DNA from 3 places in the Dactylosporangium sp. CA-139066 genome. Region 2 is predicted to be linked to each of the others. Evidence: riboswitches for the same ligand, from Rfam matches in the RefSeq annotation. Region 2 holds a riboswitch; each other region holds the start of a gene.

Region 1 (7,301 bases), 4.8 Mb from region 2:
CCGGACTCCGACTCTGGTTGTCCATAGTGGACCAAACCGGGCCGCTCGCCTCGGCGTCGAGCGTCAGGCGGCGGCGAAGAGCAGCTCGCGCAGGCGGGGGCGCAGGCGGAGCACCGCGATCACCAGCGGGACCGTCAGCGCCAGGCGGGCGACCAGCAGCGGGATCATCAGCTCCAGCCGCAGCGTGAAGCCGTGCTCGTCGGCGAGGGTGGCGTGCGGCAGGGCGAAGCCGGCGGCCACCACGACCGCCGCGCCGATCCGCCAGAACACCACCGTGCGCGTGCGCAGGACCGCGTCCGGATCGCCGTCGCGGCTGCGCACCAGGAGGGTGGCCAGGGCGTACCAGGCGACGGCGGCGAGGAGTTGGGTGTAGAAGAGGAACGTCTCCGCGGTACCGATGCGCTGGCCGTTTTCCAGCAGTGACAACGACGGCGTCGGCAGGCCGGGGATCACGGCGAGCAGCGCGGCGATGTCGGCGACCGCGATCAGGGCGAACAGCCCGGTGAGCGTGAGCAGCAGGAGCGTGGCGACCTCGATCCGCTCCCAGGCCGCGGCCTTCACACCCGCCACCCGTGCGCCTGCACGGCGAGCCGGTCGGCGGCCCCGGCGTCGGCGGTCAGCACGGCCCAGCGGCCCCCGGCGACCACGGTCTCGGCGCCGAACGTGACGACGGTCTCGGTGTGCATGTGGCTGACCCAGTCGTCGCGCTGCCGGCCGTCGTCGAACGTCACCACCGTGACGTCGTGGTGGTTGACCTGGCACTGGACGCTCTCCCGCACGCCCGGCTGGGCGGGCAGCCGGGACGCCTCGGCACAGCCGGCCGCGGCGGCCAGCTGGAACGGCGACGGCGGCGCGACCGGGAACAGGCTCTGGGCCGCCCACCAGCCGAGCCCCGCGATGAGCACGGCCCCGGCGATGACCAGTTCGGTCCGGGTGGAGATCACCGGCGCACTGTAGCGGACCATGGGTCAGGCCCGCCGGATCGGCATGTGCGTCGGCGCCGCCGGCCCGCCGAGGAACGTCGCGACCAGGTCGGCACACAGCCGTGGCTTCTCGATCAGCAGCGTGTGCGAGGCGTTCGGTACCACGGCGAGCTCGGCGTCGGGCAGCCCGCGGTACAGCTCCAGGGTGTGCTCGAGGGAGACGGCGTCGTCGTCGCCGACGAGCACCAGCGTGCGGCAGCCCACCGCCTTCAGCTCGGCCGCGCTCAGCGCGAGGTCCCCGGCCGCGGCGGAGGCGGCGATCCGCTCGATGACGGAGGCGAGATGGCCGGGTCCTTCCGGCGAGACCTCGGCGTGCTGGTCGTAGATGACCTGCGGGATGTCGGCGGGCGAGGCGGGCGGCAGCAGCCCGCCGTCCTGGTGGAACGCGCCGCTGATGAGCACCAGGCGCGACACCAGGTCCGGACGGGCCAGCGCGGCCAGCAGCGCCACCACCGCGCCCGCGCTGTAGCCGACCAGGGCCGCCGGCTCGCCCACGACGTGCTCCAGGAACGCGACCGTGTCGGCCGCCATGACCTGCGGGCTGAGCGGGCCGCCCGGATCCGGGGTGTGGCCGTGGCCGCGCCGCTCCGGCTGGTAGAGCCGGAACGATCCGGCCAGCGCGTCGAGGTTGCCGGCGAAGCAGCGCGAGTCGACGATCGCGCCGTGCAGCAGCACCACCGGCTCGCCCGCGCCGCGTTCGTCGTACCAGGTGCGCAGGCCGTTGATCTCGGCGTACCGCTGCATCGCGACCTCCCCCGTCGTCCGCCCTGATTGTGTCGCACGCGGCCCTGGTTTCGCAGACCCGGCGTGGCGGCCCGGCGCCGGCGACGGCCGCGTGGTGCGCATAACGAATCCGGTCAAGGAGGGGTCGTGGACTTCGCTGCGGCCGACGCGATCAACCAGGCCATCCGCCTGCTGAGCCTGCGCCACCGGGCGCGGGCCGCGACGCTGCTCGCCCCGCTGGGGCTGCATCCGGGCCAGGAGGCGCTGCTGCTCGAGCTCGACCGGACCGGCCCCCGCATCCAGGCGCAGCTCAGCGAGGCCCTCGGCTGCGAGCCGCCCAGCGTCACGCTCATGATCCGCAAGCTCGAGGCGTCCGGGCACGTCCGCCGCGCGCCGGCGCCCACCGACAGACGGGCGAGCCTGGTCGAGCTGACCGAGAGCGGCGCGGCGCTGGCCGAGCGGGTCAAGGAGACCTGGCGCGCGCTGGCCGAGGAGACCGTGGCCGGCCTGGCCGCCGCCACGGTGGCCGAGCTCCCCGGCATACTGACGGCCACGACGGGCAATGTCGACCCGCGACGCGCTCGCTTTCGTTCTCGTTAAGTGTTGCTTATATCCCCCGCTGGGCGGTTTCGCCGCCGAGATCATTCCGTTACGTTCGGTGTCGAGCCCGCCGGCCACAGTCATCCAACCCCGGGTGACCCGGGCGGGCGCCGCCGAGTCGTATTCCGAGCCGGGGACCCACCGTTCCTGGGGTGAATCCGTGACCACGGTAGGGCGCACCTTCTTCTCGCCCGAACCCGTCAGCTAACCCGGTAGGCGGTCACGGAAGAAGGACTGTGCCGTGTTCAACGGACGAACGACGCTGCGCTCCGTAGTCGTCGGCGTGGCGGTCGCCGCGCTGATCGCCCCGGCCTGCGCCGCGCACGCCGATCCGAGCCCCGAAGAAATCCAGGCCCAGATCGACAAGGGCAACAACGAGGTCGAACTCATCGTCGAGCAGTACAACAAGGTCAACGGCGACCTCGCCGCCACCCAGACGGCGCTGACGTCGCTCGAGGCCGACCTGGTGCCGCTGCAGTCCCGCATGGACGCGGCGCACGCCGACGCCGACTCGGTCGCCGTCAACGCCTACAAGACGGGCGGCGGCAACCTGCGCACCATGTCGCTGGTGCTCGGCGCCGGCTCCTCCGACGCGTTCTTCGACCGCGTCGGCACCCTCGAGCAGATCTCCCGCAGCCAGCAGCAGGACCTCGCCGCATACACGTCGGCGAAGACCACCTTCGACGCGCAGAAGCAGCGCCTCAACGAGACCCTCGCGGCGCAGAACCGGCAGAAGGCGGAGCTGGAGACCCGCAAGAAGCAGATCGAGGGTGACATCGCCCGCCTCGACGAGATGCAGCGCAAGGCCGACGCGGCGGCCAAGGCCGCGGCCGCGGCGGCGAAGAAGCCCGCCCCGACCACGAACACGAACACCAACCCCGGCGCGCCCCCGAAGGTCAACGGCGCCGCCGGCAAGGCGGTCGCCTACGCCTGGGCGCAGCGGGGCAAGCAGTACGTCTGGGGCGCCGCGGGGCCGGACACGTTCGACTGCTCGGGCCTGACCATGATGGCGTGGAAGGCGGCCGGCGTCACGCTGCCGCACAACGCCGCACAGCAGTACGCGAAGGTCCGCCACATCTCCAGAAGCCAGCTGCAGCCGGGCGACCTGGTGTTCTACAACAATCTGGGGCACGTGGGCATCTACATCGGCGACAACCAGATCATCCACGCCCCGAACAGCCGCACGGTCGTGAAGGTCTCGCCGATCGACATCGACACGCTGTACGGCTACGGCCGCCCATAACCGGGCGACGCTCGGTCCCCGTGCCTGCGGGGACCGAGCGGCAGGACGGGCGGGGCCTAGCGACGGGTCTCCGGAACCCGGCGGCGCGCCGTCATCAGCAGCGCGACCGCCCCCAGCCCCAGCAGCACGGTGATCCCGCCGGTGACCGCGTTGTTCCACACGATGCCGGCCGTGCTCGACGAGCGCTGGATGATGAACGGCGACACGATGATCCACACGCCGATCGCGGTCATCGCCCAACTGAGCCGGTACATCCGCGCGGGGGCCATGGCCAGCCCGAGCGCGATGACGCCCACCAGGATGCCCAGAATCAGGTTGTTCACCGCCACATTCGGCGCCGAACCGCTGAACCCGATGACCCACGGCGAAATGGCCAGCCAGCCACCGGCCAGCAGTACCAGCCCGTCGATGGCGACCGCCTGACCGCTCGCCGCGACCCGCTCGAACCGCTGCCGCATCTCAAGGGCGTCGGGGTGCTCCCCGATCTCGCGGTACTGCGAAACCCCGGACACAATGCACCTCCCGTACAGACGACAACCAGCTGCGTTCCAACCGGCCCACTACCCGCCACCTCCCACCCGACGCATTTCGTGGACAATCGCTCGTAATCACCCCGGTGACCCCGGTTTGATGCGAAAAACGGGTCAGCCGAAGCGGCCGGCCATCGCGTCGTACACCGCCGGCAGCAGCGCCCGCACGGCCACCGGCAGCCGCAGCCAGCCCGGCAGGTAGGCCTCGGCCCGGTCGTGACGCAGTGCACGCACGACCGCGGCGGCGGCCCGGCCGGGCGGCATCGGTCGCGGGATGCGCCGCTCGTACGCCCGCCCGCGCCGGTCGAAGAACTCGGTGTCGACGACGCCCGGCACGACGGTGGACACCCGCACCGGGCGGCCGCGCAGCTCGAGGCGCAGGCTGTGGGCGAACACGTCGAGGGCCGCCTTGGTCGCCGCGTAGACCGCCTCGCCGGCCACCCCGAGCCGGCCGGCGATCGAGGTCACGTACAGCAGGTGCCCGCCCTGCTCGCGCATCCCCGGCAGCAGCACGCGGGTCATGTCGATCGGCGCGCGCAGGTTGACCTGCAGCAGCCGGTCCAGCACCGACTCGGGCATGCCGGCGACGTCACCCGCCCAGCCGACCCCGGCGTTGCACACCAGCGCATCGACGCGGCCCCACCGCTCGAGCACCCGCTCGGCCAGGCGCGCGCCGGCGCCCGGCCGCGACAGGTCGGCGAGCACCCCGGGCACGCCGGTCTCCCGCGACACGGCCCGCAGCCGGGCCGGGTCCCGGCCGGTCACGATCACCGTGGCGCCCGCCCCGGCGAGGTCGGCGGCCACGCAGCGGCCGATGCCGGAGGAGGCACCGGTGACGAGCACCACCGATCCGGCGAGCCGCATCCTCGACCTCCGTTCGTCACCCCGGAACCGACCGGCCCCGGGCCACTACCCGGCGCCCGCCCGATGCCACTTTTTGCACCGGCTGAAGCCGGGCACCCCGGGTATCGGGGCGGCATGGACCAGCACGCGGCACGGGACCGGCCCTACCCGGAACCGGCCCCGCGCGGGTGGTGGTTCGATGCGGCGCTCGTCGCCGGGTTCGCCGCGATCACCGCGGCCCTGGCGTGGTGGCCGCCGCTGGCTCGGGCGGACCTCGCCGTCCGCGCCTGGTGCGCCGAGCGGGCGACCCCGGCGACCCTGCGCCCGGCGCTGGTGCTGGACCATCTGGGGCAGGGCGGGCCGCTGACCGCGCTGACCGTGCTGGTGTCGTTCGCCGTGGCGTGGCCGGCTGCGCTCGCTCGCCCCGATCATGCCGGCCGGCGCCACGCCGATCGTGGCGACCGTGTTCATCGTGACCCTGAAACGGTGGACCGACCGCGGCACGCCGCACAACGGCGGGGTGGAGATCTTCGCGCACCCGGGGGCAGGTCGAGTACCCGTCGGGCCACGTCATGAACGGCGTCGTCTACCCCGCGCCCGCAGGTCGAGCGCGACCGCGAACATGGCCCGCAGCCGCGCCGGGATCGACTCCCCGGGCCAGGTGCGCCGCACCGCCTCGCTGACGACGGCGCACGCCACCTCGCTCGGATGGGCGCGGCAGAGGCGGGCGAGGCGGGCCAGGTCGGCGGTGGCCACCGTGGCCCGCAGCAGCCGCCGGCCGCCCGAGGAGGCGCTGCGGTTCCAGGCCGTGGCCGGCGCGGTGCCGGAGCCGGCGAGGCGGGCCAGGCCGCCCCAGACGGTACGGCCGCGCCGCAGCCAGTCCGGCAGCGTCGCGCCGGGGCGGGCGGCCGGCATGGCGCGCCGGGTGGTCGCCGGCGCGCGGGCCTCGGCGGCGTCGGTCAGCAGGCGCTGGAGCGCGCGGACCGCGGACAGGCCGTCGGCGAGGCTGTGGTGCATCGCCACGACCAGCCGGGTCTGCCCCAGCGGCAGCCCGGTGAGCACCAGCACTCGCCACGGCGGCCCGTCGCGAGGCAGCGGCCCGCTCCAGAACTCGTCGACGGCGGCGTCCGCCCGGGCCGTCGCCGCCGCGTCGGGCAGCGTCTCGCCGTGCGCGGCGAGCGCCCGCGCCTGCACGTGGGCCGCCGGGTCGGGCACGGGCTCGACGACCCACCCCGGGCGGCGCCAGCGGCCCCGGTGCACCGGCCGCCGGCGCAGGGCGGTGAACTCCCCCAGCCGGCCGGCCAGCAGCCGCACGACGTCCTCCGCCCCGATGCTGCGGCCGTCGGGGCGCCGGCCGAGGTCGATCACGGCGCCGATCTGCTGCGGCACCGAGGCGGACTCGACGTACAGGAAGAACGCGTCCTGGGCGCGCATCGGCCAGCTGGGGCGCCGCCGCACCGGGCCCGGCGCCGCGGCCGCGGTGGCCGCCGCCGCGTCCAGGAGCGCGGCCAGGCCGAGATCGGGGCGCCCGCCCGGGCGGACCACCGCGCCGGGGGCCGGCCCGTTGAGCCGGGCCCGGACCCAGGACACCAGCTGCGCGGGCCCGGCGCACGTCTCCGCGAGGCCGCAGGCCGTCATGAGCGCGGCATTGGCCGCACCGTGGGCCGCGATCGGGCGGTACATCACGATGTCGACGCCGGCCGCCACGGCCTCCAGCGCCGTCGCGCCCCCGGCGTTGGTGATCAGCAGGTCGGCGCTCTGCAGCAGTTCGGGCATCCGGTCGACCCAGCCGAGCACCCGCAGGCGCCCGGGCGGGTGCGGCCACCGTGACAGCCGTTGCCGCAGCCGCTCGTTGCGGCCGCACACCGCCACGACCGTCACCGCCGGCACGCCCTCGGCGAGCGCCCGGACCGCCTCCTGCACGGCGCCGAAGCCGAGCGAGCCGCACGAGACCAGCACGACCGGGCGCCGCGGGTCCAGGCCGAACGACCGGCGCGCGGCGTCCGGGTCACCCGGGTGGTAGCGCCCGGCCACCGGCGGCTCGCACACGTCGACCCGCGCGCCGGGGGCGGCCACCGACGCCAGCGGCACCGCGGCCGGGTGCGCGACGAACGTGAGGTCGAGCTCCGGGTACACCCACAGCGGATGCGGCGCGAAGTCGGACACCCAGGCGCCGGCCGGAACGCCGAGCCCGCGGCGGGCCCGCAGCCAGGCGAGCCCGGCGCTGCCCAGCGGGTACGTCGACAGCACGACGTCGGGCTCGAACGCCTCGAGCACCGGCGCCAGCCGCCGGCCGGCCCACGCGCCGACGAACCGCTTGGCGGCCCGGGTGAACCAGCGGTGCCGCCACAGCGCCGCGTAGAAGAACTCGTAGAGCCA
Region 2 (7,301 bases):
CCACGCCGGGCCCGACCCGCTCCAGCGCCATGTCGTCGGGGCCCCGATGGTCGATGAGGCCGAGTTGGCGCTCCATGGCGCCGAGGAGTTCCGCGGAAATGGTGGCGTCCGCGGTGTACATGAGGAAGCCGCACATGACGTCGTGTCCCTTCGCTCGTTCGGCCACGCTGCGTCGCGCTTCCAGCCGAACAGAGGCCCCGCCGCCGGACCGGCGGATGTGCGACCGGCCATCCCCGGACTCGCCCAGCCGGCGGCATGGGTGATCTTCGCCAGGCGGCGGTTTACGGCACGGCGGCCGGGTTACCGGTGCTCGGCCAGCGAACCGCCCGCCGTTGCCAGGGAGACCACCGCATGCGCCTGCGCCGCCGCCCCCGCCCGCGTCCCCGGAAGCGGTTCCGGTTTTTTCGCGGCGTACTGAAGCTGCTGCTGTGCGGGGTGCTGGCCGGGCTCGTGCTCTCGGCCGCGTCGCTGCCGCTCGCGCTCGCCGGCGGCGGCCTGGCGAAGGCCGGGGCCGACACGTGGGAGAACCTGCCGACCCAGCTCGCGACGCCGCGGCCGGCGCAGACGACGTACGTGTACGCCAGCGACGGAAAGACCCTCCTCACGACCTTCTACGACGAGAACCGCCGCGATGTCGGCCTGGCGCAGATCTCGAAGCTCATGCAGCAGGCGGTCGTCGCCGCCGAGGACACCCGCTTTTACCAGCACCACGGCGTCGACGCGCGCGGCGTCTTCCGCGCGTTCGTGTCCAACAGCCGCGGCGGCGCGCAGCAGGGCGCGTCGACGCTGACGATGCAGTACGTCCGCAATGTGCTCAAGAACGACCCGAGCCTCACCCCGCAGCAGCACCTCGACGCGCTGGCCGACACCCCGGACCGCAAGCTGCGCGAGATGAAGCTGGCGATGGCCTTGGAAAAGAGGATGAGCAAGGGCGAGATCCTGCAGCAGTACCTCAACATCGCCTACTTCGGCTCCGGCGCCTACGGCATCTACGCGGCGAGCCAGACGTACTTCGGCAAGGAGCCGTCGGACCTCACCCTCCCCGAGGCCGCTCTGCTGGCCGGCCTGCTGCAGTCCCCCGACGCCGACAACCCGCTCACCGGCGACCGCGCCACAGCGCTGGCCCGCCGCGAGTACACGCTGGACGCGATGGCGAAGACGAAGGTCATCACCCCCGAGGCGGCCGCCGCGGCGAAGGCGACCGAGCTGACGCTGACCCAGCGCCGGCTGCCGAACGACTGCACCGCCGTACCGCAGGAGCACAACGACTGGGGCTTCTTCTGCGACTACTTCCGCCTGTGGTGGAACTCCCAGCCCGAGTTCGGCGCCACCCCGACCGACCGCGACGAGCTGCTGCGCACCGGCGGGTACACCATCGTGACGTCGCTGGATCCCGGGGTACAGGCGGCGGCTCTTTCGCAGTCCCTCGGTGTCTACGGCTATGACAACGCCCGCTCACTCCCCCTGGCCGTGGTGACGCCCGGCAGCGGCCGGGTCCTGGCGTTGGCGGTGAACCGCCACTACAGCCTGGAGGCCAACCCGCCCCAGCACCCGAACTACCCGAACACCGTGAACCAGCTGGTGTCCGGCGGCGCCGGCGTGGCCGGCTACCAGGCCGGCTCGACGTTCAAGATGTTCACGATGCTGGCCGCGCTGGAGAGCAACCGCCCGCTGAACACCCACTTCAACGCCCCGGCCCGCCTGGTGACCCACTGGCCCGGCGGCGGCACCGGCCCCGGCAACTGCGGCGGGCGGTGGTGCCCCGGCAACGACACCCCGAGCTGGATGGACGGCGACCGCACGATGTGGAACGCGTTCGGCCGCTCGGTGAACACGTACTTCGTCTGGCTCGAGGAGCAGGTGGGCGCCCGCAAGGTCGTGGAGATGGCCCAGCGCCTGGGCATCACGTTCCGCGCCGAGTCGGACACGACCATGGCGGCCAAGGCCGACGAGTGGGGCTCGTTCACGCTCGGCGTGGCCTCGACGACCCCGCTGGACCTGGCCAACGCCTACGCCACGGTGGCGGCCGGCGGCGTGTACTGCCAACCGCTGCCCGTCCTGTCCATCACCGACCCGGACGGCAAGCCGGTCGACGCGGCCGGCCCGAAGTGCCGCCAGGTCCTGGACCCCGACGTGACCGCCGCCGCGACGGACGCCGCGAGGTGCCCGGTGGGCAAGGGGTCGGCGTACAACAAATGCGACGGCGGCACCGCCGAGGCCGTGTCCGGCATCCTCGGCGGCCGCCCGGTCGCCGGAAAGACGGGAAGCTCGGAGTACAACGCGACGGAGACGTTCGTCGGCTTCACCCCGCAGATCGCGGCCGCCGCCATCGCGGTCAACGTCGACAACCCGAACGACCAGGTCGGCGGCGGCGTGTCAAACTCGGTAGACGCGGCGGTGGCGCAGACCATGGCCGCCGCGCTACGGGGCCAGCCCGTGAAGCAGTTCGTGGCACCGAGCCGGGCCAGAGCGCTGGGTTGACGTGCCGACACGGACGGTGACCGCTTTCGGCCACGATTTGGCGACGTCCGGTACCGTGAGAAGGGCCAAGACCGGAAGCGGCGCCGCCTCGTGACGCTCGATGCGCACCTCGGCAGGCACCTCCGGGACGGCAGTGCAACGACCTCAACGAACCACGAGCCGGAACACGCGCGCGTACGTGTTTTCCGGTCTCGCCCCCAATCACGCCCTCGCGGAGGCCGCACCCAGCGAGCCGCGGCACCGTCGCCCAGCCCGGGTTCGCGACACGGTCCGTGGACTCGCGACGAACGAATCACGGACGCGCGAGGACGAGCTCGCGAACCCGCGAAGGCGAACTCGCGGACCCGCGAGGAAGACGCGGGTCCGCGGGCGAGGCTCGGGAAGGGTGTCAGGCGGCGTAGCCGCGCTGGGCGATCCAGTCGGCCATCTTCGTGACGGGCAGGGTGTACGAGCCGACGCCCTGCGCGTCGGCGGGATCCGCGATCTTCACCGTGGCGCCGCCGTCCCGGTAGCCGACGATCGTCAGGTAGTGGCCGCCGTCGTACGAGTGGCCGTGGCCGGCGTCGTCGACCGTTGAGCCGGCGATGTTCGCGACGACCGCGTAACCCTGTGAGATCGCCGACACCACCGACGACCGCAGCTCGTCCACGTCCGCCGGCGTGGCCGTCGAGCCGCGGATGAAGTGGGCCTCGTAGAAGTTGGTGCCAGTAAAGGCGTTCAGGGCGCGGGCCGTGTCCTCGGACGAGTTCGTGCCGCTCTCCGTGGTGCCCAGGCGCTGGGCGACCTCCGACTGCGACGGGAACAAGCCGCGCGCGGTCAAGGCGATCCGGGTGGCCGCTGGGCCGCAGAAGTAGTAGTTTTCCTGCCACGCGAACTGGTACGAAATGTCCTTTTGGACCGGAGGTGTTGCAGATTGCGAAGCGGACGGCGACGGGGATGACGAACCCGCGGCCGACGTTGGCGAGGACGGCTTCGTGGGGGCCGCATCGGCGGGCTGCTTCCCGCGAGCGGCGCCGGCGGCAGCGCCCGGAGTCGAGCCGCCGGATGTCGACGATGCGTCGACCGAGGACTCGGCGCCGACCAGTGCCTGGGCGTCCGCCGGGGTCGGCGAACCCTGCTGCAGCGCGACCACGCCAAAACTCGCGGCCGCGGCCAGGCAGGCCGACGCGGCGACCACCGGCAGCCGCCGGCGGACGAAGGACGGGGTGCGTTGCGAGTGCCGGGATGTGTAGAAGTACGACAACGGGGGTACCACCCTTCCGCAGCCGCCTACCGGGTTAGCTGACGGGTTCGGACGGGAAGGCCGCCCTACCGCGCGACAAGCGCGCGGATTCACCCCAACTGGCGCGTGGGTCCCCGGCTCGTGCGCAACACGGACTCGCCGTGCGCAACACGACTCAGCGGATTCGCATCGGCGTCACCCACCGTGAGTGACTTCAGGGCCGAGGCGAACGGATCGACGGTAAACGCGCCGCTCAGGGCGCTTTTAACCACCCGCGAATTCAGCCACAGGGCGTGACGCCCGCACGAAGGGTGACCGTGCGCACACCGCCCGGGCGCCATTTCTCATGCCCAAAATCACCCCCTCGCCGGCCCGGTCCTAGTCTCGCCGGATGCTCGACGGTGCCGACGAAAACCCGCATCCCAGCGCGGTGGGAACGACCGAGACCGAGTCCAAGTCCGGTCCGCGCCATCTACGGCCTTCCCGCGGCCGCCATGCGGCCCACCTCCGCGTTCTTGCCGCCTCGCTCGCCACACGCCTCACGGAGGCGCGACGCGAGGCGCACTCATTTGCCACGCGCCTGACGGGGGCGCGACGCGAAGCACACTCACTCGCCACACGCCTCAACGGGCCACAGCGCGAGGCCTACCTGTTGCCGGTCGACCCGGGCGACCGGCGACCCCGCGGCCTGGCCGCCGCGGCCGTGCTCGCCGTGGCGGCGCTCGCGCTGACCGCGGTACCGATGTCCGAGAAGCAGAGCCCCGACGGCGGCACCGCGATGAGCCTCGCCAACGAGTCCGAGCGGCCGACGAACGACTCGGTGGCCTCCCGAGGCCGGGAGCGGGCCCCGCGGCCCGCCGCCACCACGAAGGCCCCGAAGGCGACGCAGGGCGCCAAGCCCGCGCAGAGCCCGAAGGCCGCGCCGAGCAGCAGCCCGGCACCGAAGGCGCCGCCCGCGCCCGTGGGCGGGCTCAGCCAGATTGAGATGGACAACGCGATCGCCATCGTCGACGTCGCCAAGCGGGAGAACCTGCCCAAGCGCGCGGCCATCGTCGCGCTGGCCACCGCGCTGCAGGAGAGCCACCTGCGCAACCTGGCCAACGGGAACCTGCCGCAGTCGCTCAACCACCCGAACCAGGGCGTCGGGTACGACTACGACTCCGTCGGGCTGTTCCAGCAGCGCCCGAGCTGGGGCTCGATCGACCAGCTGATGGACCCGCACGAGTCGGCCCGCCGGTTCTACGCGGCGCTCCTGCGCATCCCGGGCTGGGGCGACTACGCGGTCACCGTCGCTGCCCAGATGGTGCAGGGCTCCGCGTTCCCCGACGCGTACGCGAAGTGGGAAGGCCTGGCGACCCAGATCGCCGACGCCACAATGCAATAGCCCCCGAAGTCATTCGTTTGCCGGCCCAGGCTCGCCCGGGCCGGCACGACGATGCGGGGATAGACAGAGCAATAGCCCCCGGAGTCATTCGTTTGCCGGCCCAGGCTCGCCCGGGCCGGCACGACGATGCGGGAATGGACAGACAACGAAGGTCCGTGGCCGCGCTGCTTGCGCTCGCAGTCGCCGCGGCGCCGGGGTTGGTGGCCTGCGACGGTTCGTCGCACCGAAAACCCACCGCGGCGAAGAACACCGCTCCCCCGCCGACACCCGTCGGCCTGACGATCACGCCGTCGACGGACGGCGGCAGCGGCGACGTACCGATCAGCACCGAAATCGGCCTGAAGGTCAGCGCCGGCAAGGTGACCGGCGTGACGCTGACCGACGCGTCCGGCCAGCCGGTCGCCGGCGCGCCAAGAGACGACGGCAGCTCCTGGGTGCCCGCCACGGCGCTGCGCTACGGCACGAAGTACACCGCGAAGGTCACCGCCGTCGGCGTCGACGGCAAGCCGGTGACGAAGGAGACGACGTTCACCACGGCGGCGAAGGCGCCCGGCCAGCAGATCAACTCCGACCTGCAGCTCACCAACGGCGGCACCTACGGCGTCGCGATGCCGATCGTGGTCGACTTCGGCAGCGACGTACCGCCGGCCGATCGCGCGGCCGTCCAGCAGCGACTGTTCGTCACGAGCGATCCGCCGCAGCCGGGGGCGTGGCACTGGTTCAGCGGGCACGAGGTGATGTACCGCCCGGAGCACTACTGGCAGCCGGGCACGAAGATCACCGCGCGCAAGGCCCTCAACGGTGTGCGCATCGGCAACGGCCACACCGATGAGGACATCACGGCGTCGATCACGATCGGGCGCAAGCTGACGATCGACATCGACAACGCCACCAAGAAACTGACGGTGTACCAGAACGACGCACCCATCAAGGAAATGCCGGTCAGCCTGGGCAAGTCGTCGACCCCGACATCCAGCGGCACGACGGTCATCATGTCGCGCGAAGCGGCGACGGTGTTCCGCACGGCCGAGTACGTGGCGCCGGTCCAGTACGCCATGCGCCTGACCTGGGGCGGCCAGTACATCCACGCGGCGCCGTGGTCCGTCGGCGACCAGGGCGTGCGCAACGTCTCGCACGGCTGCACCAACGTGTCCACCGCCAACGCCCGCTGGCTCTACGAGTCCGTGCTGGTCGGCGACCCGGTGACGACTCGCGGCACCGAGGTGGCGCTGGACCCGGGCGACGGCTGGACCGCGTGGGACATGTCGTGGGCGGACTACCAGAAGGCCTAGAGGGGAGTCATCGCATGGAGGTCATACGCGCACCCAGCACGAGCCGCCCGGCGCCGCAGCAGCGGTACTCCGGCGTGGCCTGGATCGGCCGGGACGTGACCGCAATGGAGCCGTCCCGCCTGGCGACGTTCCACGCCCAGTTCAACCCGTGCGCGCGCACCGCGTGGCACCGCTGCCCGTACGGCCGTGTCCTGCACGTCCTGCACGGCGTCGGCCGCGTCCAGCGCCGTGGCGGCCCGGTGCACGAGGTCCGCGCCGGCGACACGATCGTGGTGTCGGCGGGCGAGTGGCACTGGCACGGCGCCGGCCCGCACACGTTCGTGGCGATGGTGTCGACGCACGAGATCGACCCGGACGGCGCCGAGACGGAGTGGGGTGAGCAGGTCACGGACGGGGAGTACGCGCGGGCGCCCCAGTCGTCCGCGATCCGCCCGCCGGACGGGGATCGCCTGCCGGACCGGGAAGCCTGCTGGTGATTCGTGGCCCCGCCGCCGTCGCGCGGCGGGGCCTCACCATGCCCGAAGAGACGCAATCCGCCGACACCGATTTAACATATCAACCCTATCGGTGAAGTAGGATATGCTCCATGTTGGTACTGTCGCGAGCCTCATCGCGCCCGCAGCGGCGCCGCGCGGTCAGCGTCGGATCGCTCCTGCGCGTCGTCCTGGAGCACGGGCCACTGCCCCGCAGCACGATGGCCCGCCTCACGGGCCTGTCGCCGGCGTCGGTGACCGGCCACACCGCCGAGCTGCTGGCGCTCGGCCTGCTGACCGAGCTGCCCGAAGCCACGGCCGCGAACGGGATGGGCCGGCCGTTCCTCCCGGTCGACCTGGACACCTCGGTGGGCATCGTCGCCGGCATCCACTACGCCATCCCGCACGCCACCGTCGCGCTGCTCGACATCCGCGGCCGCGTGCTGGTC
Region 3 (7,301 bases), on a different contig from region 2:
TCCGAGGGGCACCGGCTGCTCGCGTTCGCGCTCGTCGGGCTGGGCGAGCCGGCGGCGGCGCGGGCGAACGCGCTGGAGGCCGTCCGGCTCGCGCCGGAGGACTGGCGGTCCTACGCGGCGCTGGCGATGGCGGAGTTCGACGGCGGGCACCGGATCCGCGCGTTCCGGACGATCCGGCGCGCGGTGCTGCTCGCCCCGGACACGGCCGGCCCGCACTACATCCGGGCGGTGATGTTCCAGACGATCGGGCGGAACCGTGCCGCGCGCCGGTCGTTCGAGCGCGTGCTCGCGATCGAACCGGAGAACACCGACGCGCTGACCGGCCTAGGCCGCGTCGCGGTGGCGGGCGGCCGGGTGTCGGCGGCGGCCGGGCACGCCGCCGCGGTGCTGGCGGCGGAGCCGAACGACCGCGCCGCCCGCACGGTGCTCGACCGCGCACTCCTCATCGGCCTGGGCGGCGTCGGGATCATGGCCGTGTGGTTCAGCGGCCTGCTCGGCACGTTCGGCCGGGAGCCGTGGATGTGGGCCGTCACGCCGCTGCCGGTGGTGCTCTGGCTGGCCCGGTTCGCGTGGGTGTGGCGTTCGCTGCCGCCGAGCGTCCGGCGGTACGCCCGCGGCCTGCCCCGCACCGACCGGCGCGCCCGCGCGCGGCTGGGCGCGCTGGTGCTCTGCGCCGCCACGGGCATCGCGCTGACCGTCGTCGGGGTGGTGCAGGACGCGGGCACGGACCCGACGCCGGCCGTCCAGATCGCGTTCGTCGTGCACATCGGCTCCCTGGTCGTGGCGGCGGCGGCCGTCATGGTGCGGGACGGTCAGGTGGCCGCCCGGGAGCCGGCGAGCACCGACCTGCTGGAGGAGCACCGCGAGTCGGCCGAGCCCGCGCGCTGGGCGCTGCGGATCGTGCGCAACGGCTCGGTCGTGGCCCTGCCGGCGTGGCTGCTCAGCATCGACCCGCCGGCGCCGTGGGGCACCCGGGCGATCGCCGGCCTGGTCGGGCTGGCCCTGTTCCTGGGCAACGCGGTGTGGTCGCGGCGCCGGCTCATCCGCCGCCCCGGCCGGCCGAATCCCGTCCTGGGGGCGCTGCTCGTCCCGCTGAGCCTAGCGGCGCTGGCCGAGCTGGCCGTCATCGTCGCCTGCACGGTCCTGCCGCCCGCCGCGATGCCGCTGCCGGACCCCGCCGGGCTGCCCGGGTTCTTCGCCATCGGCTTCGGGCTGCTGGCGCTGGCCGGCTGGCTGCCCTACGCCGCGTACCAGGGCGTGACGGGCCTCATCGGGCACCCGCGCGCGAGGCGGATTCCGTAAGATCGGGCGGCGTCGAATCGATCCGAAGGAGACCCCTCGAAATGCGACTCCTCGCGGCCGCCGTCGCCGCGTCGGCGGTGCTGGCGCTCGGGGCCGGGTGCGACGCCACCGCGGGCACCGCCCAGGCCGGGGCGGGCGCCACGTCCGCGGCGCCGGTCGCCTCGCCGGCCGACCCCGCCAGGCAGGCCTGCCTCGACGTCAAGGCCGTGCAGGTGCAGTACTTCACCAGGTTCAACGACGCCGCCACCAAGACGCTGGCGGCGATCAACCGCAACGACCAGGCGGCCGCCGAGACGCTGTCGGCCGAGGAGAGCGCCGCGGCCAAGGAGTGGGGCGACAGGCTCACGCCGCTGGCGACGAACGTGGCCGACGTCGATGTGCGCTCGGCGGTGGATACCGTGCTCGCAGCGCTCAGGCGATACTCGGAGACCCAGGGCGTGACGGTCGGCGATGTGCTCAAGGCGGGCACGGCGCTGACCACCGCACTGAACTCCGCCTGCGGCTAGTCAACCGGGAGGAATCGCATGGCCGCACCCTTCGACACCGACCGGCCGCATCCCGCGCGGGTCTACGACTATCTGCTCGGCGGCAAGGACAACTTCGCCCCCGACCGGGCGGCGGCCGAGGCGGGGCTGAAGGTCAATCCCAACGCGGCCACCGCCCCGCTGCAGAACCGGGCGTTCCTACGGCGCACGGTGCGCTACCTCGCCGAGGCCGGCATCCGGCAGTTCCTCGACATCGGCACGGGGCTGCCGACCTCGCCCAACGTCCACGAGGTCGCGCAGGCGATCGATCCGTCGTCCCGCATCGTGTACGTCGACAACGACCCCATCGTGCTGGCGCACGCCCGTGCGCTGCTCACCAGCGCGCCCGAGGGCCGGACCGCCTACGTCGACGCCAACCTCCAGGACGGCGAGCGCATCCTGCAGGCCCGCGAGGTCCTCGACAACCTCGACCTCGACCGGCCCGTGGCGCTGCTGCTCTTCGCCATCCTGCATTTCCTGGACGAGGACGACGACCCCTACGGCATCGTCGAGCGGCTCATGGCCCGCCTGCCCAGCGGCAGCTACCTGGTCCTGTCCCACATCACGGCGGACTTCGAGCCCGAGGAGTGGGCCCGCTTCACCGCGATCATGCGCAGGCAGGGCATCACCACCCGCCTGCGCAACCGCGAGGAGGTCGCCGGGTTCTTCGACGGCCTCGAACTCGTGGAGCCGGGGGTGGTGCCGATCCTGCGGTGGCGGCCGGGCGCCGATGAGTCGCTCACCGACGCCCAGGCCGCGTTGTACGGCGGAGTGGCCCGCAAGCCCTAGCAGGAGACGGAGCCGCTACCGACGCCCACGCCGAGGATGCCGACGAAGCGCTGGTACGCCGCGACCCGGCTCTGCACCTGGGCCGGGTTGCGCCCGTTGCACTCCAGGCTGCCGTTGATGCTGCGGATCGTCTCGCCGAAGCCGGCCCCGTTCACCATGGCGTTGTGCGGGGTCATGGTGCCCGGGCCGCTCTGCGTGTTCCAGTACCACAGCGCCGTCTTCCAGGCCACGGCCGCGTCGGTCTGCACGAGGTTGGGGTTGTGCAGCAGGTCGATGCCGAGCGCGTCGCCGGCCGCCTTGTAGTTGAAGTTCCAGCTCAGCTGGATCGGGCCGCGGCCGTAGTACGCCGCCTGGCCGGCCGGGCAGCCGTAGGACTGGCCGGCGTCGCAGTAGGCGGGGTAGTTCGCGGTGTTCTGCTCGACGATGTACACGAGGCCGCCGGTCTCGTGGTTGACGTTGGCCAGGAACGCCGCCGCCTCCTGCTTGCGCACCGCGTCGCTGCCGGTCTTCGCGAACGCCGGGTAGGCCGACAGGGCGGCGACCAGGCCCGAGTACGTGTAGAAGGCGTTCCGGCCCGGGAACATCTGGTTGAACTGGGCCTCGCTGACCACGAAGGCGCCGTTGTCCGGCGGGGGCGGGGGCGCGGTCGTCGTGGAGCCGCCGCCGCTGCTGCAGGCGTACGGGTCCCAGTACCAGGTGCTGATCACCGGGCTGTACCCCGGGTTGTCGTGCTCGGCGATGTAGAACTTGCCATCGGTGAACTTCACGATGTCGCCGGTCACGTAGTTGCGGCCCTGGACCCACGCCGGGAAGCTGCACCCGCCGGCGGAACCGGTCTGCGGCGGCGGGTTGGCCGGGCCGCTGCCGCCGCACGATCCCTGGTCCTGCCACACGCCGCTGGTGCCGGGCGGGGCCTCGTTCTGCGTCCACCACTTCGCGAGGTAGTTGTGGCCGTTGCGGGACACCGTGGCGCCCCCGGTGTAGACCGCCGTCGCCTGCCACGGCGCGGCACACGAGGCGGCGGAGGCGGGCATCATGTTGAAGACCGCGACCACCCCGCTGACGATCGCCATCGCGGCGAGCATCGCCAGCGCGCGCACTCTGGACACCCTGAATCACTCCTTCGGTCTGACTGTGACCGGCCTATCCGACCAGCCGAGAGCAGCCGAAACAGCGAACATCATCGCTTTATGAAGAATATTTACGGTACCGTTGAGGCAGTGCGAGGGCGACGAGCAGCCCGGCCTCGGCGACCAGCAGCAGCCGCTCGGCCAGCCCGATGAGCACCCGGTCACCGGGGAAGGCGGAGTAGACCATCGCCAGCGCGCACCCCACGCTCACCGCGGCCAGCGCGCGCACCGCCCGCCCGTGCGGCACCCGCTGCGCGAGCCGCCAGCCGGCGACCGGCAGGGCCACGAACGCGGCGACCGAGGCGTAGCGGTGCACCGACCCGGCGGCCGAGAGCGCGAGCCCCGGCGCGTCGGTGGGCACGATCGCCGCGACCGTCAGCCCGGCGGCCCAGACCGCGAACAGCCCGGCCACCCACGCCTCGATCCGCACGCCGGTCCGGTGCAGGGCGAGCAGCAGCGCGCCCGAGGCGGCCGCCATGACGACCATCGCCCAGTCGACCACGCCCCCACGATCGGACACGGCAAAGTCGCTCACGGTGAGCGACCAGGGGTTGAGGTTGCCGTTCGGGTCGAGATGGCCGTCGACGACCAGGGCGGCGGCAAGGGCGAAGCCGGCGAGCGCGAGAAGCCTGAGGTTCACCGCCCGATCCTGGCGCGCGCAAGGGGTTCATCGGCTCGGTGAGTGTCACCCACGCGCCCCGGAGGCCGCGTCAGGGTGTGATCTGGGCCACAAATGGCCAGAGCAAAGAAGCTTTTAAGGATCTCCGCACAAACGGTGCGGTGCGCGATTTCTGGACCCTGGGTACAGTGACCCACGGTCACGTCCAGCAGGCGCCGCCCCCGGTGCCGGGCGTGGCTGCCGCCCAATCGCCGCACCGTGGCGAGCCGGGGACCCACCGTTACGTTGGGGTGAATCTACCCTCTTCGCGAGGGTGGTAGGGGTCGTTCCGTCCCGAACCCGTCAGCTAACTCGGTCGGCGGCCGACGGAAGGAACAACGAACCAGATGTCATCGCGACATCCCTACCGGCGCGTGATGGTCGCGCTGCTGTCGGCTCTGGTGCTCGGGGGGCTCGCCGGCACGCCCGCCGCGGCCGAGCCCACGCCCGGCGGCGACCCGGGCGACGAGGGCGCCTCCGCCAACCCGACCCTCGCCCAGGTCCTGGAGCAGACCACCCAGGCGTACACCGACGCCAAGGCCCGCTTCGACGCCTCCGTCAAGCGCCAGGGCGAGCTGACCGAGCAGCTGAAGAACACCGAGGCCCAGCTCGCCACGATCAAGGACCAGGTGGCGGCGATCGCCATCGCGGCGTACCGCACGGGCCCCCTCACCACCTTCGCGGCCCTGATGGACGCCGGCAGCCCCGACGGCTTCGCCGAGCGGGCCGGCTCCATCAACGAGATCGCCCACCACAACGACAACCTCCTGCACCAGTACAAGCTGCTGCAGGATGCGCAGACCGCGCAGAAGAAGGCCCTCGACGACGAGGTCACCACGCAGCAGCAGCAGGTCGCCACGATGGACCAGCAGAAGAAGGACGCGGAGAAGGCGCTCGCGCTGGCCGGCGGGCCGAGCAAGGGCTTCGTCACCGCAAACCTGCCGGTCGCCGACCCGGTGAAGCGCAACTCCGACGGCTCGCTGCCCAAGGAGTCGTGCAGCGTGAAGGACCCGACCACGACCGGCTGCCTCACGCCGCGCACGCTGCACGACATGCAGACGGCGCAGAAGGACGGCTTCAAGCGGTTCGTGTCCTGCTACCGCCCGAGCGGGCCGTATGAGCACCCCAAGGGCCGCGCCTGCGACTTCTCGGTGCAGAAGAGCAACGGCTTCGGCGGCGTGGCCACCGGCGACGACTTCGTCTACGGCTCCACACTGGCGGCGTACTTCGTGAAGAACGCCTACAACCTGGGCGTGATGTACGTGATCTGGTTCAAACAGATCTGGACACCGGCGGCCGGCTGGCACCATTACAGCGGCGTGGCCGGCGACCCGTCCAGCGATCACACCAACCACGTGCATCTCTCGGTTCTCTAACCCTCACCTTCGCGGACGGCCGGTCGATAGGGCTCCTGTCGACCGGCCGTTTCTCTGCGAGGGGATCCGCAAGTGAAGTACCGTCTCGTGACCCGCAGCGACTTCGACGGACTGGTCTGCGCGGTCCTCCTGCGCCACCTCGACCTCATCGGCGACATCACGTTCGTGCACCCCAAGGACGTGCAGGACGGCAACGTCGACGTCGGGCCGACGGACATCCTCACCAACCTGCCGTACGCCCCCGGGGCCCACCTGGTCTTCGACCACCACCACTCCGAGACCCTGCGCGTCGGCCAACTCAACGGCACCGGCCAGGCGACCAACCACGTCATCGACGCCGAGGCCCCGTCGGCGGCCCGCGTGATCTACGACCACTTCGGCGGGCCGGAGCGCTTCCCGCACGTCTCCGACGAGCTGATGGAGGCGGTCGACCGGGCGGACTCGGCGCAGTACGACATCAGCGAGATCCTCCAGCCGGTCGGCTGGACGCTGCTGAACTTCCTCATGGACAGCCGCACCGGGCTGGGCCGGTTCCGGCAGTTCCGCATCTCCAACTACCAGCTGATGATGCAGCTCATCGACGCCTGCATCGACCACCAGGACGTCGAGGAGATCCTGGCCCTGCCCGACGTCGCCGAGCGCGCCGAGCTCTTCCGCGACCAGCAGGAGCTGTTCGTCGACCAGCTGCGGCGGGTCTCGCACGTGCACGGCGACGTGGTCGTGGTCGACCTGCGCGACGAGGACATCATCTTCGCGGGCAACCGGTTCATGGTCTACGCGCTGTTCCCCGAGGCCCGCGTCTCGATCCACGTCATCTGGGGCAAGCAGAAGCTCAACACCGTGTTTGCGGTCGGCAAATCGATCCTGGACCGCACGTCGCCGACCGACATCGGGTCGGTGATGCTGCAATACGGCGGCGGCGGCCACCTCGCCGCCGGCACCTGCCAGGTGCCCCACGACGAGGCCGAGCGGGTGCTCGGCGAGCTCATCGAGAAGGTTGGTGCCGCAGTTCCGCTTGGGCACGGGAGGTGACCTCGGCCAGGACGCGCCGCCATGAGGCACACGGTCAGCTCGGCCAGGTCGGCGCTGATCTCACCGATCCGGCCGGGGGTTACAGGATCTCCGTGTCCCGCAGGAGGCGCCACAGGCCGGCGCCGTCCGGGGCGCCCAGCCAGCGGCGGTCGTTGGCCGGGAAGCGCTTCGAGCTCCCGGCGACGCCCGGGAAGGCGCCGGCCAGCACCGCCTGGGTCGGGGAGAGGTGCCGGATGGCGACGGCGGCGACGGCGTCCGGGTGCTCGGCGGCGAACTCGGCGTAGATCTCCGGGTCGTGCTGGCCGTCGTCGCCGACCAGCAGCCAGCGGATGTCCGGGAACTCGTCGGCCAGGCGGGCCAGCGAGGCGCGCTTGTGGGCCTGTCCGCTGCGGAAGAACCGGTCCGGCTGCGGGCCCCAGTCGGTCAGCAGGAGGGGACCCGCCGGGTACAGGTGCCGGGACAGGAACCGCGTCAGCGTCGCGGCCACGTT

What was found. A riboswitch is a leader RNA that binds a small molecule or an ion and turns the genes downstream of it on or off. The one in region 2 is predicted to bind cyclic di-AMP.
Region 1: linked by a shared signal. The riboswitch ahead of ACQEVU_RS28155 (NlpC/P60 family protein) and the one ahead of ACQEVU_RS06315 (C39 family peptidase) in region 2 are both predicted to bind cyclic di-AMP.
Region 3: linked by a shared signal. The riboswitch ahead of ACQEVU_RS49545 (coiled-coil domain-containing protein) and the one ahead of ACQEVU_RS06315 (C39 family peptidase) in region 2 are both predicted to bind cyclic di-AMP.

The regions. Positions count from the first base shown of each region.
Region 1 is NZ_JBNJNH010000001.1:6,129,326-6,136,626, forward strand. Features, by position in the region: gene ACQEVU_RS28135 (hypothetical protein) at 64-570, opposite strand; gene ACQEVU_RS28140 (hypothetical protein) at 558-944, opposite strand; gene ACQEVU_RS28145 (alpha/beta fold hydrolase) at 969-1,727, opposite strand; gene ACQEVU_RS28150 (MarR family winged helix-turn-helix transcriptional regulator) at 1,854-2,306, shown strand; cyclic di-AMP (ydaO/yuaA leader) riboswitch at 2,408-2,540, shown strand; gene ACQEVU_RS28155 (NlpC/P60 family protein) at 2,548-3,549, shown strand; gene ACQEVU_RS28160 (SPW repeat protein) at 3,606-4,061, opposite strand; gene ACQEVU_RS28165 (SDR family NAD(P)-dependent oxidoreductase) at 4,194-4,943, opposite strand; gene ACQEVU_RS28170 (hypothetical protein) at 5,058-5,498, shown strand; gene ACQEVU_RS28175 (wax ester/triacylglycerol synthase domain-containing protein) at 5,493-7,301, opposite strand, start outside.
Region 2 is NZ_JBNJNH010000001.1:1,324,516-1,331,816, reverse strand. Features, by position in the region: gene asnB (asparagine synthase (glutamine-hydrolyzing)) at 1-166, opposite strand, end outside; gene ACQEVU_RS06320 (transglycosylase domain-containing protein) at 352-2,481, shown strand; gene ACQEVU_RS06315 (C39 family peptidase) at 2,870-3,724, opposite strand; cyclic di-AMP (ydaO/yuaA leader) riboswitch at 3,733-3,894, opposite strand; gene ACQEVU_RS06310 (hypothetical protein) at 4,356-5,087, shown strand; gene ACQEVU_RS06305 (Ig-like domain-containing protein) at 5,243-6,379, shown strand; gene ACQEVU_RS06300 (cupin domain-containing protein) at 6,394-6,855, shown strand; gene ACQEVU_RS06295 (ROK family protein) at 6,966-7,301, shown strand, end outside.
Region 3 is NZ_JBNJNH010000002.1:1,040,711-1,048,011, forward strand. Features, by position in the region: gene ACQEVU_RS49520 (tetratricopeptide repeat protein) at 1-1,302, shown strand, start outside; gene ACQEVU_RS49525 (hypothetical protein) at 1,344-1,808, shown strand; gene ACQEVU_RS49530 (SAM-dependent methyltransferase) at 1,827-2,615, shown strand; gene ACQEVU_RS49535 (glycoside hydrolase family 19 protein) at 2,612-3,724, opposite strand; gene ACQEVU_RS49540 (DUF998 domain-containing protein) at 3,804-4,385, opposite strand; cyclic di-AMP (ydaO/yuaA leader) riboswitch at 4,596-4,741, shown strand; gene ACQEVU_RS49545 (coiled-coil domain-containing protein) at 4,751-5,779, shown strand; gene ACQEVU_RS49550 (exopolyphosphatase) at 5,852-6,811, shown strand; gene ACQEVU_RS49555 (App1 family protein) at 6,891-7,301, opposite strand, start outside.